DNA from 2 places in the Mycobacterium sp. E3247 genome. Region 1 is predicted to be linked to the other one. Evidence: predicted binding sites of a transcription regulator. Region 1 holds the regulator's gene; the other holds the start of a gene.
The links. Region 1 encodes LexA, which represses DNA repair genes until DNA is damaged. Its sites were predicted from a motif close to CGAACANNTGTTCG; they were not measured.

Region 1 (6,655 bases):
CCGCGACCTCGATGTCGGCTACGACGCCGTCGGTGATCAGCAGTGGGGACACGAGGACGCGACCACCGAGCACTTCGCCCACGAGCCCGCAGCCCCCGATGCTGAGGCGGCCGGGCGGGTTAGCTGGCGCCGGGGTGACGCGGACGAGGGTCCTTTCGGGCTCGAGCAGGAGGACCCCGACGCGGTCGACACCGACTCCTTCTCCGCCGTCTCGCCGGCGGCCCTGTCGGAGGCCGGTTACCCCGAGGGCGAAGTCGGTTACCCCGAATCCGGGGCCGGTTATCCCGAAGGCGAGGCCGGTTACCCCGAAGGCGAGGCCGGTTACCCCGAATCCGAGTACGCCGAATCCGATTACGCCGACGCGGATTACGCCGAAGGCGGGTACGTCGACGACGAGCACGGGTCCGCCTACCCCGAAGCCGACCATGCCGACGGCGACTACGTGGAGGCCGAATACCTCGATGTCGCCGTTCCCCACACGCCTCCCGACGCCGGCTTCGAGGGCGGTGCTCCCGCCCCCGAGCCCGCTCCCGAGTCCGAGGCCGAGCATCCTGACGTCGCGGTGCCCCGCGTCCCGGCGGACGTGTCGGAGGCCGAGGTAGCCGCCCCGGAAGCCGTCGCGCCCGAGGCGGCGGCCGTCGGGGCGTCCGAGCAGCGCGGCGGGCGGCACGCGGCCGTCGACGACGACGACAGCGGTGTGGCGCTCGGCCCGGGCGGGCGCCCGACCATCCACCTACCGCTCGACGACCCCTACCAGGCGCCCGACGGATACCCGATCAAGGCGAGCGCCCGCTTCGGGCTGTACTACACGCCCGTCAGCGAGCTCTACCACGACACGCTCGCCGAAATCTGGCTGGCCAGCGAAGAAGTGGCGCAGGCCAACGGGTTCGTCAAGGCGGACTGAGCCTGCCGACACCCGGTACGGGGCTAGACCTTGCGGATCACCGTGACGACCTTGCCCAGCACGGTCGCGTCGTTACCGGGTATGGGATCGAACGCCGGGTTGTGCGGCATCAGCCATACCTGACCACCCGCGCGCTTGAACGTCTTCACGGTGGCTTCCCCGTCGAGCATGGCGGCGACGATGTCGCCGTTGTCGGCGACGTTCTGCTGCCGCACGACCACCCAGTCGCCGTCGCAGATCGCCGCCTCGATCATCGAGTCGCCGACGACCTTGAGCAGGAACAGCGTGCCCTCGCCCACCAGCTCGCGCGGCAGCGGAAACACGTCCTCGACGGCTTCCTCGGCGAGGATGGGGCCACCGGCCGCGATGCGCCCGAGGACTGGGACGAAGGTCGGCTCCGGCAGCGCGTCCGAGCCGGCGACTTCGGTGGCCGGCGCCGCCACGTCGTCATCGGCGCCGCGGACGTCGACCGCGCGGGGGCGGTTCGGGTCGCGGCGCAGGTACCCCTTGCGTTCCAGCGTGCGCAGCTGATGCGCCACCGACGACGTCGACGTCAGGCCGACGGCGTCACCGATCTCCCGGATGCTCGGCGGGTAGCCACGGCTGGTGACCGACGCGCGAATGACGTTCAAGATGGTGCGTTGCCGTTCGGTCAGCGATGAATCGACCGCGTGCAGCCGGCCGTCCGACCCGGCCGATGAGGTGTCGTTGCTGTCGCTCATGGCACTGAATGTAACCCCACCGCGCCCAAGAATCAAACATGTGTTCGACTGGCGTGTCGTGCCGATGCCTCGAGGGTGGAAAACCGCGCCGAAGTCCTAAATCACAAAGGTGTAACTCTTCGGCGGATCGGGTATTTCAGCCGCATGTCAGCTCTAGCGACCACGGACTTGTCGGTGGCGTGGTCTAGCGTTCGACTCGTGCGACACGCTTCGCTCACATGTTCGGATTTCGAACACACGAGCGATACAGTCGAACAGCTGAGCGAATTAAGTTGACCGGAGGAACGCAGATGACAACCATCCACACGCTGGCGCCGCGTACCAGCAGCCCCCGGCGTCCGGTCAACGGACCGGTCCCGGGTCTTCGTTACGGCAGGGACGGGCTGGATCGCTCGCGCCGCCCCGGTCCGGCGCGGCCGGCCGGCGCGCCCGCTCGCTACCGCGGCACCGGCGTCGCGATGTCGGGCGCGCCTCATCGCAGGCGGCCCGTCACGGTGGCGACCACCATCTGGCTGGCGCTGGCCGCCGGTGCGATCACTCTGTGGCTGGGCCTGGTCGGGAACGTCGGCCAGGTGCTCAACGGCGACTCCGGGAATTCGGCCGCGCAAGTACCGGACCGCTTGGCCGTCGTGCGCGTCGAGGCGGGGGAGTCGCTGCAAGACGTCGCCCACCGGGTGGCTCCCGACGCCCCCGCCCGGCAGGTGGCCGACCGCATCCGTGAACTCAACGACATGAACTCGCCGAATGTGGTCGCCGGCCAGACCCTGATCGCCCCCATCGGTTGACGCCTGGGCTCCGCCCGCGCAGGTCGGCGCACGGGTACGCTCGAAGTGCTGCGGTACCTGGTTGTCGGCACGGCGAAGGAGCGTTCATGCATTGCCCCTTCTGTCGTCATCCCGATTCCCGGGTGATCGACTCGAGGGAAACCGATGAGGGGCAGGCCATCCGGCGCCGCCGCTCGTGCCCCGAGTGCGGACGGCGTTTCACCACCGTGGAGACCGCGGTCCTGGCCGTGGTCAAACGCAGCGGCGTCACCGAACCCTTCAGCAGAGAAAAAGTCATCAGCGGGGTCCGCCGGGCCTGCCAGGGCCGACAGGTCGACGATGATGCGCTGAACCTGCTGGCCCAGCAGGTCGAGGACACCGTGCGCGCCGCGGGCTCGCCGGAGGTCCCCAGTCACGAGGTCGGCCTGGCCATCCTCGGCCCGCTGCGCGACCTGGACGAAGTGGCCTACCTGCGGTTCGCGTCGGTGTACCGATCCTTTGAGTCCGCGGAGGATTTCGAACGCGAGATCCAGGCGCTGCGCGAACACCGCCAGGTCACCACGCCGAGCTGACCCTCCCGGCCGTGCCGGCCCGGATCGTCACCGGGCTAGGCTCGGTTTCATGCCCGTGGACTTGCATCCCGATCTCGAGGCCCTGGCGCCACTCCTGGGAACCTGGGCCGGCCGGGGGTCGGGTGAGTACCCGACGATCCAGCCCTTCGACTACCTCGAAGAAGTGGTCTTCACGCACGTCGGTAAGCCGTTTCTGGCGTACGCGCAAAAGACCAGGGCGGCGTCCGACGGCAAGCCGTTGCACGCCGAGACCGGATACCTTCGCGTGCCGCAGCCCGGTCACGTCGAACTGGTGCTGGCCCATCCGAGCGGCATCACCGAGATCGAGGTGGGCACTTACTCGGTCACCGGCACGCTGATCGAAATCGAGCTCTCCACAACGGACGTCGGGCTCACCCCGACCGCCAAGGAGGTCACCTCGCTGGGCCGGTCCTTCCGCGTCGACGGTGACGAGCTGTCGTACTCGGTGCGGATGGGTGCGGTCGCGCAACCCCTGCAGCACCACCTCGCCGCGGTGCTGCACCGGCAGCGCTGAGCGCGCAACCCGGCCGGGGGGTCAGTTCAGATGCCGGACACCGTCATTGACGACGCGGCCGGCCACCCCCACCCAGCCTTCGGCGTTCCACGTCGTGTCGATGATCGATCCCTTGCCCTGGGTGATGTGGAGGTCGCGGCTGAGGTAATCGGTGATGCGCATCGCCGCCGAACCCGTCGCCTCGTCTTCCCGCACGCCGAGATTGGCGGCGAACACGCGGGCGCGCAGCGAACCGTCGGCCCGGTCCGTCCAGGCCCACAGGTAGTGCGCCGTGTCATCGGGAAAATCCCCCGGGTCGGCGGCGAGAAGTTCGTCGGGCGAACCGAATTCGTGGAGGGCGACCTCGGGCGCCCACTCCGAGCGGGCGCTGATTCCGGTCCGGTCGGCGGTGTAACTCACCTGCACCAGGCCCGCCGACACCTGCAGCGTGTTGATCGGCGTGCCGTTCTCCCGCAACCACCACGCCGCGCCGACGGTGGGGTGCCCCGCGAACGCGATATGGATCATCGGGGTGTAAATGCTGGCGTGCGCGGTGGTTGACCCGGCAGCGGGAAGATCGACGAAAACCGTTTCGCTGTAGCCCAATTGCGTCGCCAGCCGTTGCCGGTCCGCGGGTTCGACCTGGCCGGCATCCACGACGCCCAGCGGATTGCCGTAATTGCCGTACGGATCGGTGAACACCCGCAACACAGTGACGTCGATACCCATGGCCCGACTGTACGACCCCGCGCGCGGCCGCACCGATCAAGGTGGTTCAGGTGGCGCTGCGTTCGTCGGAGTCCATGGCGTTCAGCACGGCGACGCGGGTGGGCGCTGGGCCGCTGACGGCCTTCTCGCCGCCGCCACTGCGAAGTAACGCGCGCAGGGCGGCCTGATCGTATTCGGCGGGCGCGGTGCTGTCGATGAAGCGTTCGACCACGTCGATGAAGCGGGCCGGGTCGTCGTGGAACGGAAAGTGGCCGGACTCTTCGAAGATTTCCAGCCGGGAGCCGGGCATGGCGGCGTGGGCCATCTGCGCATGCCCTACCGGGACGACGGAGTCCTTGGCGCCCCAGACGATCTGGACCGGGATGGCCTCGGTCAAGTAACAGCGGTCCAGCATCGTGACGATCTGTCCGCGCCAGTCCACCACCGCACGCAGCGTCCGGCTGAATGCCGCCGAGGCCGTCGGCTCCGGCAGATCGTCGAGGATCCGCAACATGTTGGGCAGGTCGCGGCCCAGTCCCGTACTGCCCAGCATCGTGCCCAGCACCCGCCCGAGGATCTGGACGGCCGGCAGCACCATCGGCAGGCGCAACAACGCGAGGGCCTCACTGCCCATCGGCAACGAGGCCCACCGCAGGACGAAGTTCACGTCCTTGGTGACGCCCCCGGCGCCGACCAGGATCAGCCGCTCCACCAAATGCGGGAACTGGTAGGCGAATTGCATGGCGACACCGCCGCCCAGCGAATGGCCCACGATGGTCACCCGCTCGATGTTGAGCACGCTGAGCAGGTCGCGCATCCCGTTGGCGTAGGCGGCGACCGAGTAGTCGGCGCGCGGTTTGTCGGATCGACCGTGGCCCAACAGGTCGGGGGCGATAACGGTGAACCGCTGGGCGAGCTTGGCCTGCACGGTATTCCACGTGGTGGAGTTGTCGCCGATACCGTGGACCAGCAGGATCGCCGGCCCGTCACCGACGATGCGGTAGGCCCGCTTATAGCCGTGGATGGTGCGGAACTCCAGCCGGGGGGCGGCGACCTCACGCACCGGGCGCAGAGTGTTCTTGCGCTTCCGCTCGGTCATGTCGCCAACCTTGGTGTCGGGCCGGGATGAGGGCCGGGTGGAAAGGTCAGGGCTGGTCGTCGTCGTCGCGCTTCTTCTCCGCCTGCTGGGCGAGGAATCGCTCGAACTCTGCGCCAAGCTCGTCTCCGCTAGGCAGGTCCTCGTCCCTCGTTAGTAACGACCTGTTCTCCTGAGCGTCGATGAAGGCATCGTACTGGCGCTCGAGCGCGGTCACCACTTGAGCAACCTCCGCGCTCGCCTCGACCTGCTCGTCGATCTTGGCCCGGATGACCGCGGCCGCTTCGGTCAACGCCGTCAGCGGCAGCTCGAGCGACGCGATCCTGGCCACCTGCGCGAGCAACGCCTCGGCGGCGGCCGGGTAGTCGGTCTGCGTCAGGTAGTGCGGCACGTGCACGGTGTAACCGATGACCTCGTGCCCGTGTTGGGCCATCCGGTACTCCAGCAGGTTGGACGCGCTGGCCGGGACCTGGATCTCGGAGATCCACGGGGTGAACTCGGCGATCAGCTCGGGGTTGTTGGAGTGCGCCGTCATCGTGATGGGCCGCGTGTGCGGAACCGCCATCGGCACGGTGCCCAGGCCGATCGTCTGACGCACGCCCAGGCGCTCGGCCAGCAGGCGGACCGCGGTGATGAAGCGCTCCCACTTCAGGTCTGGTTCCATGCCGGCCAGCAGCAGGAACGGGGTCCCGATGGTGTCGCGCAACGCGTACAAGCTCAGTTCGGGTTCTTCATAGCTCGTGAAGTGATCCGTCTTGAAGGTCATCAGCGGCCGCCGCGACCGGTAATCGAGCAATTCGTCGATGGCGAAGGACGCGACCAGCTCGGGGTCCAGGGCCGCCTTCAGATGCGACGAGGCGAGCCGGATCGCGTGACCGGCGTCCGAGAAGCCCTCCAGCGCATGCACCAGCACCGGGCCTCGGCCGTCCGACGTCGACAACTGCGGCGCCGGCAGCTCGAGCTCGTACATCCCGGCCTGTCCCGGCTGGTAGTGCGGCTCCTGCGGGTCCTGGCCGTCAGCCATCACCGATCGCCTCCTCTCGGGGGTTGCTCCGTGCCCTACAAGTGTCCCCCGAATCGGGGTGCGCCAATATCAAACAGCGGTGTGAAGTTCGCGTTTAATCCAGAAGAGAACATCGTGGGGGTGGCCGATGCCCCTTGCCGGGAAGCGGGGAGGGACGCGACGCGTTGGAGTCTGCTCGTCAGGCAGGCGTCAGGCATGATGAAAACGATGCGCGTACCGACCGTGATGCTGTGCCTGGTGGTCGCCGTGGCAACGTCACTGACGTCGTGCAAGCGGCCACCGGGCGATCGTGCGTCGGCACCGCCGGCAGCCCCTCCGCGGAGCAGTGCGCCGGCGCAACGGCTCGCTCAA
Region 2 (6,655 bases), on a different contig from region 1:
CGCGCCGGCGAGCGGTGATCGCGGGAGCCGCGGCATCCGCACTCCACGGTGCGCGGTGGGTGGACTCGGACACGCCCGTCGAGCTCGTCTCGAAGAACGCCCGGCCCCAGCGCGGGCTGATCGTCCGCAACGAGACGCTGGCCGACGACGAAGTGACCGTCGTCAAGCGGCTGCCGGTGACATCGGTTGCCCGCACCGCCTTCGATCTCGGCCGCCACCTTCCGCGCAGCCAGGCGCTGGCGCGCCTCGACGCGCTGATGCGTGCCACCCCATACTCATTCGAAGACGTCTCTATCTTGGCGAAGCGGTACAAAGGCGCTCGCGGTCTGCGACGGCTGGCGGAGGTGCTGCCCCTGGTCGACGGCGGCGCGGCCTCGCCCAAGGAAAGCTGGCTGCGCCTGCTACTCATCGAAGCCGGCCTACCGAAACCTACTACGCAGATACCCGTCAACCAGGGCTGGCGATTAGTCGGTGTGCTCGACATGGGCTGGGAGGACTACATGGTCGCGGTGGAGTACGACGGCGACCAACACCGCACGGATCGAAGGCAATATGTGCGCGACCAGTGGCGCCTAGCCAAACTCGCAGAGATGGGCTGGGTCGTCATCCGTGTGATCGCCGAGGACAAGCCTGATGACATTCTCAACCGCGTGTCTCGGGCTTTGGCCCGCCGCGGATATCACCGAGATCGACGTTAGCGCGTGGACTACTCGCACTTTTCCGCGCTAGCGTCGATCTCGGCGGCTAAGGGCGCGTGGCGCGCCCGACCAGGTATGCCAGCGCGTGGTCGGCGCCGTCGGGCAGCGCGTCGGCGGGCCACCACCGCAGGTCCTCCGACTCGTCGCTGATCGCGATCCGCGCGCCGGCCGGCGCGTGCGCGACGAACTGCAGATCCAGGTGGCGGGTGGGCACGCCCAACGAGCAGGTGACCGGGTGGACGTGGATGGCGGCCAGCCCTGGCTCGATGCGCAACCCGTCGACGCCGGACTCCTCGGTGGCCTCGCGCAGCGCCGCGGCGACGACGTCGCCGTCGTCGTCGTCGCAGTGGCCGCCCAGCTGCACCCAGCGGCCCACGCGGGGGTGCAGGGTGAGCAGCACCTGCGAACCGGTGTGGTCGACCACCAGCGCTGAGGCGGTGAGATGGCCCGGCACGCACGCCCGGCGGCAGGCGTCGGGACGGGCGAGCACGAAGGCCAGGACGGCGTGCCGCAACGCATCCTGCGCCGGATCCGGGGCCTGCCAGTCGGACAGCAGCGAGATCGCCGAGTCCCGGACGCTCACCGAGAACCCCGCCGCGTCCGGCGATCCCGCAGCGAGACCCAGGCCGCGCGGCACCGCGTCACCGCTCCCGGCGCGAGCCCCAGCCCGTCGATCAGGACGTGGCGGTCGACGAGGTCGAGCGCCTTGTTGATCTCGTTGGCCTTCAACAGCAGATCGACGTCACCGGCGAGCCCGGGGCCGGCGAGCGCCGGCGGGGGGATGGGCAGCTGCTCGGCTTCCCGGGGCTCCAGCTCCAAGATGCCCCCGCCGTAACTGCGGCCGAGGATTTCGGCGAAGGCGAACGTCACGCTGTTGTGGAACACCGCGGCCAGCGCGGCGGGGTCAGTCTGGGGGTCCACCCCGGCGGCGAGCCGGACCCGGTGCACCGTGTCGGTGCTGGTCGCCGCGGCGGCGTTGACGGTCAGCCGCGGCGTCAGGTGGATCTGGCGCAGCAGGAACAGGTCGGGCATCCACAGCGAGGGCGTGGTCCACCACGGCTTGCGGATCGAGCACTTGTAGCCGCGGTCCACCCCGGCGGCCGCACCGGCGTCGATGTGCGCGGCCAGGGCGGCGTCGGCCGGCTCGCACGGCGCGTTGAGCAGCCAGCCGCGGTGCCCGGCGGCGACATCGCCCGCCCGGCAATCGGTGTCGTAGAACAGGCCGGACAACTGTGCGCTGCGCGAGACGAGCGGGACGCAGTGGGGCAGCAGCCCGAGTGCGCGGGCCTGCGCGTCGGTGAACGTGAAGAAGCTGTTGCGTCCCGTCACGATGCCCACGTCGACCTCGGCGACCGACCCCAGCCGGGTCATGGCCGCCGACGCCTTGAGCGTGCGCAGCAGCCGGATCGCGGCCGGGTCCAGGAAGTAGGTGGTCCACTTCTCGTTCTCGTGCAGCAGCGCGGGCGCCGATTCGACGCCGAGGTCGGCATCCGCGAGCGCATCGGCGTCGGCCAGGTCGACCGTGCGGACCCGGGCGGGCCCGCGACCGGCGATCGCGCAGAACAACACGACCTCCTGCAGGATGCCGTCGAACACCAACCGCCGGAACGTCACCAGCGTGATGTCGCTGAATCGGCTCAGCAGGAACTCGCGCAGCTGCGCGGCGTAGGTGACCTGAAGCAGCTCGGCGGGCAGCACCAGTCCCACCCGGCCGCCGTCGCGCACCAGCATCGAGCTCGCCACCACGAAGGGAACCCAGGCGTTGGTCAGCCGGGTGGGCCGCAGGCCCGCGCGCCGCATCAGCTCCAGCGCGGGGGCGCGCTGTTCGGCCGCCCAGTTGCCGAATCGGATGTAGGGCGGATTGCCCGCGACCCCGTCCCAGCCGCCGGGCTCGGTGGTGGCGAGCCAGGTGAACAGGTTCGCGGTGTCGACGGGAGCGAATTGCCGTGCCGTGGCCGCCTCTTCGGCGACGAGCTCGACGCCGTGGATCCGCCCGCCGAGGGCGGCCAGCTCGCGCAGGATGGCGCCGTCGCCGCAGGAGGGTTCCAGCACGCGCGGTCCGGCTTCGCGCACCCAGCGGGCGAGGAACCGGGCCACCGCCGCCGGCGTGTAGTAGCCGCCGCGGGCCTTCTCGGCGGAGGCCGCCGCCTTGCCCGCGAACGTCTTCATTCGGCAAGTATCACTTGCGGATCAACAAATCCCCGGCGTCCGCCGGGTCGCGCGGCCCGGCGGGTTCTTCGGGGTAGCCGATCGCGACTGCGCCCAGCGGCTCCCAGTCGGCGGGCAACTCCAGCTCCGCGCGCACCAGGTCGGCGGCGAAGATCGTCGAGCCGATCCAGCAGCTGCCCACCCCGCGCACGGCCAGCGCCACCAACAGGGCCTGCACGGCCGCCCCGACCGCCACGGTGAACATGGTGTGCTCGGCGTCGGTGCGGGCGGCGTCGGGATACGCGTGCGCGCCTTCGGGAACGAGCATCGGGATGACGACCTCGGGTGCGTCGTAGAGGATCTGGCCGCGCGCCACCCGGCGTTCCACCGAGTCGGCGGGCCTGCCGTCGCCGGCGAGGTCGGCGCGCCACTTGTCTTTCATGCGGTCCAGCAGCCGCGGCCGCACGCCGTCCGTGCGCAGCCAGACGAACCGGACCGGCCGGGTGTGGTGCGGGGCGGGGGCGGTGAGGGCCTCGGCGACGGCGGCTTCGATCAGCTCGGGCGCCACCGGCTCGGCGCTGAACCGGCGCACCGATCGGCGCAACAGCTGCGCCTGCCGGCGGCCCGCGTCGAGGGCCTCGGCGGTGCCGAGCCAGAACAGGTCTTCCTCGCCGGGCCGCAGCAGTCGCCGCGCGGTCGAGCCGTCGTCGGACACGGCAAGGCCGCGCACCACCGCCACCGGCATGGCGGTCAATTTGCCCTTCACCAGATCGGCCGCCGCGGCGACCTCGTCGGCGACCGCGATCTCGGTGACCACCAGTTCGTTGCCGTGTCGGTCGACGCTCCCCGAATAGCCGTGCAGCACAGCCATACCGGCCGACCCCACCGCCGCGTCGATCTGGCCGTTGCGCCAGGCGCGGCCCATCGTGTCGGTGATGACCACCGCGACGTCGACCCCCAGTCGTTCGGCCAGGCCGGCGCGCAGCGCCGCGGCGCTGCCGTCGGGGTCGACCGGCAGCAGCGCGAGTTCGTCGCGGCCCACGTTGGATCCGTCCACGCCCGCGGCGGCCTGGATCAGGCCGATGCGGTTCTCGGTGATCAGGGTGCGGCCCTTGCGCGCCAGCACCCGCACCGCCTCCTGCTCGACCAGCTTGCGCCGGAGTTGGTCGCGCTCCTCGGCGTCCTGCGGCGCGGGCACCAGCCGGCCCTCGCACTTCGACACCACCTTGCTGGTCACCACCACGACGTCGCCGTCGCGCAGCCAGGGGGCGGCCGCGGCCAGCGTCGCGCTCAGGTCGTCGCCGGGGCGGAACTCGGGAAGCCCGGCGACGGGCAGGATCTCGATCGCCGCGCCGGTGCCATGTTCGGTCACAGGTTCACGCCCGCGAGGTCGAGCCCGGCGCGGACCATCTCGGCCGTCGCCTTCGGGTCGGTCATCAGCAGCGGCACGGCGCGCACCGCGACGCCATCGATGTCCGCGTGGTCGCCCTCGTGCACCAGCCAGCAATCCAGGATGCCGGTGCCACCGCGCGCCCCGTAATGCCGGCCGACCGCCTCCGCGGTGGAGTCCACCCCGACCACCGACAGGCACGCATCGGCCATGCCGCGCAAGGGTTTTCCACCGATGATCGGCGAGTACCCGACGACCGGGGCGGTCGTCGAGCGCAACGCCGCGCGAATGCCGGGCACGGCCAGGATGGCGCCGACGCTCACCACCGGGTTGGACGGCGCCAGCATGATGACGTCGGCGTCGGCGATGGCGGCGACAGCTTCACTTGTGGCGGTGGCCTTTTCGGCGCCGATGAAGGCGAAGCTGTGTGTCGGCACGTCGGCGCGATAGCGCACCCACCACTCCTGGAAGTGGATCGCGCGCCGGGTGCCGTCGTCCGGATCGGTGATCACCACGTGCGTCTCGCAGCGGTCGTCACTAGCCGGCAGCAACCGGGCGCCGGGTTGCCAGCGATCGCACAGCGCCGTGGTGATCTGCGACAGCGGGTAGCCGGCGCCCAGCATCTGGGTGCGCACCAGGTGGGTGGCGATGTCGCGGTCGCCGAGTCCGAACCAGTCCGGCTGCACGCCGTAGCGCGCCAATTCCTCTTTGGCGTGCCAGGTTTCGTCGCGGTGACCCCACCCGCGCTCGGGGTCTACACCTCCACCTAAGGTGTACATGCAAGTGTCCAAGTCCGGGCAGACCCGCAGTCCATGAATCCAGGCGTCGTCGCCGATGTTGACGATTGCGCTAAGTTCGTGGTTGCCGGCTCCCGCGTCTGGGTGCTGTTGCGTTGCGAACTGACCCAGCCCGAGTAACTGTTGAATCCCCAGCAGGAAGCGGGCGCCGCCAACCCCACCGACCAGAACGGTGACCTTCACGTGGACGACAGTACTGCCCGACGACTGTGTGGTGGCCGGCCCGTTACGCGGCCTTTAAGCATAGTTGCGGGCGGTGTGATCGACACGCCGAATGAGCAAAACAACGGAAACGCCGTAATTCGGTCACGAGATGGTATGGAAATGCGCCGTAATGCTTGACCCGGCAGATCAACCCGTGTCTAATCACAACAGTGTCATTTCCCGGTTGGCCGGCCGGTTCCGGTGTCGCAGACCGAGATTCGATCACTTGTTCGAATTGTCTGTACACATCAGAAAAGTGGGAACCACTCACTCCCCCAATCAAATTGAGGAGGCGGACGACCGTATGTCTTACGAACATCTTCGAGGAGTCATGGCGAGCACGCCGCACACCCCCATCGTCTCGGCGCCGGTTCGGCCGGCCCGGCCGCACCTGACCGTGGTTCCCGATGCGCCAGTCGCATTCGAGCCCGAGCCGATGCCGGCCCCCGTCGCGGACCAGTGGCAGGACCGGGCGCTGTGCGCCCAGACCGACCCCGAGGCCTTCTTCCCGGAGAAGGGCGGCTCCACCCGCGAGGCCAAGAAGATCTGCCTGGGGTGCGAGGTACGCCACGAGTGCCTGGAGTACGCCCTGGAGCACGACGAGCGCTTCGGCATTTGGGGCGGCCTCTCCGAGCGGGAGCGCCGTCGCCTCAAGCGCGGCATCATCTGACGCCGCGCACAACGTCTTTCGGCGTCATTCGTCGTCGATCGTCGGGTCGATGACCGACGGCTCGACATCGAGGTAGATGGCCACCTGGGCCACCAGTATCTCGTGCAGCAAATCACCGAGTTCGACGGTGTCCTTTGCCCGTCGCTCAATAGGCTTGCGGAACAAGACAATTCGCGCCCGCGTGGCGTTCCCGCGGACGTCGACGCCGGCCGGGATCAGTCGCGCCAGGGGGATCGGCCCGTCGGCGACGACCTCCGGCGGCCACTGCACGCTGTCGGGATCCTTGGCCGCGATGCGGGGGATCTCGTCGACCGCCACGTCGAGCTCGGCCAGGCGCGCCTGCCAATGCCGCTCGATGGGTTCGTAGGCCTCGAGCACCGCCATGTCGAACCGCTCGGCCCGGCTGCGCCACCCGGGCACCGTCGGCGGCAGCAGCGGACCGCGTACATCGCGGCCCCGCCGGGAAGCGAATCGGCCCGGGGACCGATCCCTCCGCGGGGAGCTGCGCGAATCGCCCACGCGCCGATGGTAACGGTTGAACATCGGGGGTCGGCCGGTTGCGCGTGTCCGGCGCTTCAAGGACGTTTGCGCACGATAGCCTTTCGGCGTGAACGTTCCCCGTCGCTGTTGCCGGCCCGGGTGTCCGCACTACGCCGTGGCGACCTTGACGTTCGTCTACTCGGACTCGACGGCGGTGGTGGGACCACTCGCGACCGCGCGGGAGCCCCATTCGTGGGACCTGTGCGTC

Region 2: a site for LexA is predicted at 5,457-5,470, ahead of cofD (2-phospho-L-lactate transferase). Genes of this name have one in related genera too.

Annotation. Positions count from the first base shown of each region.
Region 1 covers NZ_LZJG01000045.1:1,005-7,659, reverse strand. The annotation lists gene A9X04_RS02040 (LGFP repeat-containing protein) at 1-904, shown strand, start outside; gene lexA (transcriptional repressor LexA) at 928-1,626, opposite strand; gene A9X04_RS02030 (LysM peptidoglycan-binding domain-containing protein) at 1,917-2,411, shown strand; gene nrdR (transcriptional regulator NrdR) at 2,498-2,962, shown strand; gene A9X04_RS02020 (peroxynitrite isomerase) at 3,012-3,497, shown strand; gene A9X04_RS02015 (PhzF family phenazine biosynthesis protein) at 3,519-4,205, opposite strand; gene A9X04_RS02010 (alpha/beta fold hydrolase) at 4,252-5,283, opposite strand; gene A9X04_RS02005 (proteasome assembly chaperone family protein) at 5,330-6,304, opposite strand; gene A9X04_RS02000 (serine protease) at 6,500-6,655, shown strand, end outside.
Region 2 covers NZ_LZJG01000091.1:2,491-9,145, forward strand. The annotation lists gene A9X04_RS04860 (endonuclease domain-containing protein) at 1-698, shown strand, start outside; gene A9X04_RS04865 (NUDIX hydrolase) at 745-1,281, opposite strand; gene A9X04_RS04870 (class I SAM-dependent methyltransferase) at 1,278-2,867, opposite strand; gene A9X04_RS04875 (coenzyme F420-0:L-glutamate ligase) at 2,878-4,218, opposite strand; gene cofD (2-phospho-L-lactate transferase) at 4,215-5,216, opposite strand; gene A9X04_RS04885 (WhiB family transcriptional regulator) at 5,569-5,907, shown strand; gene A9X04_RS04890 (metallopeptidase family protein) at 5,932-6,342, opposite strand; gene A9X04_RS04895 (DUF3499 domain-containing protein) at 6,515-6,655, shown strand, end outside.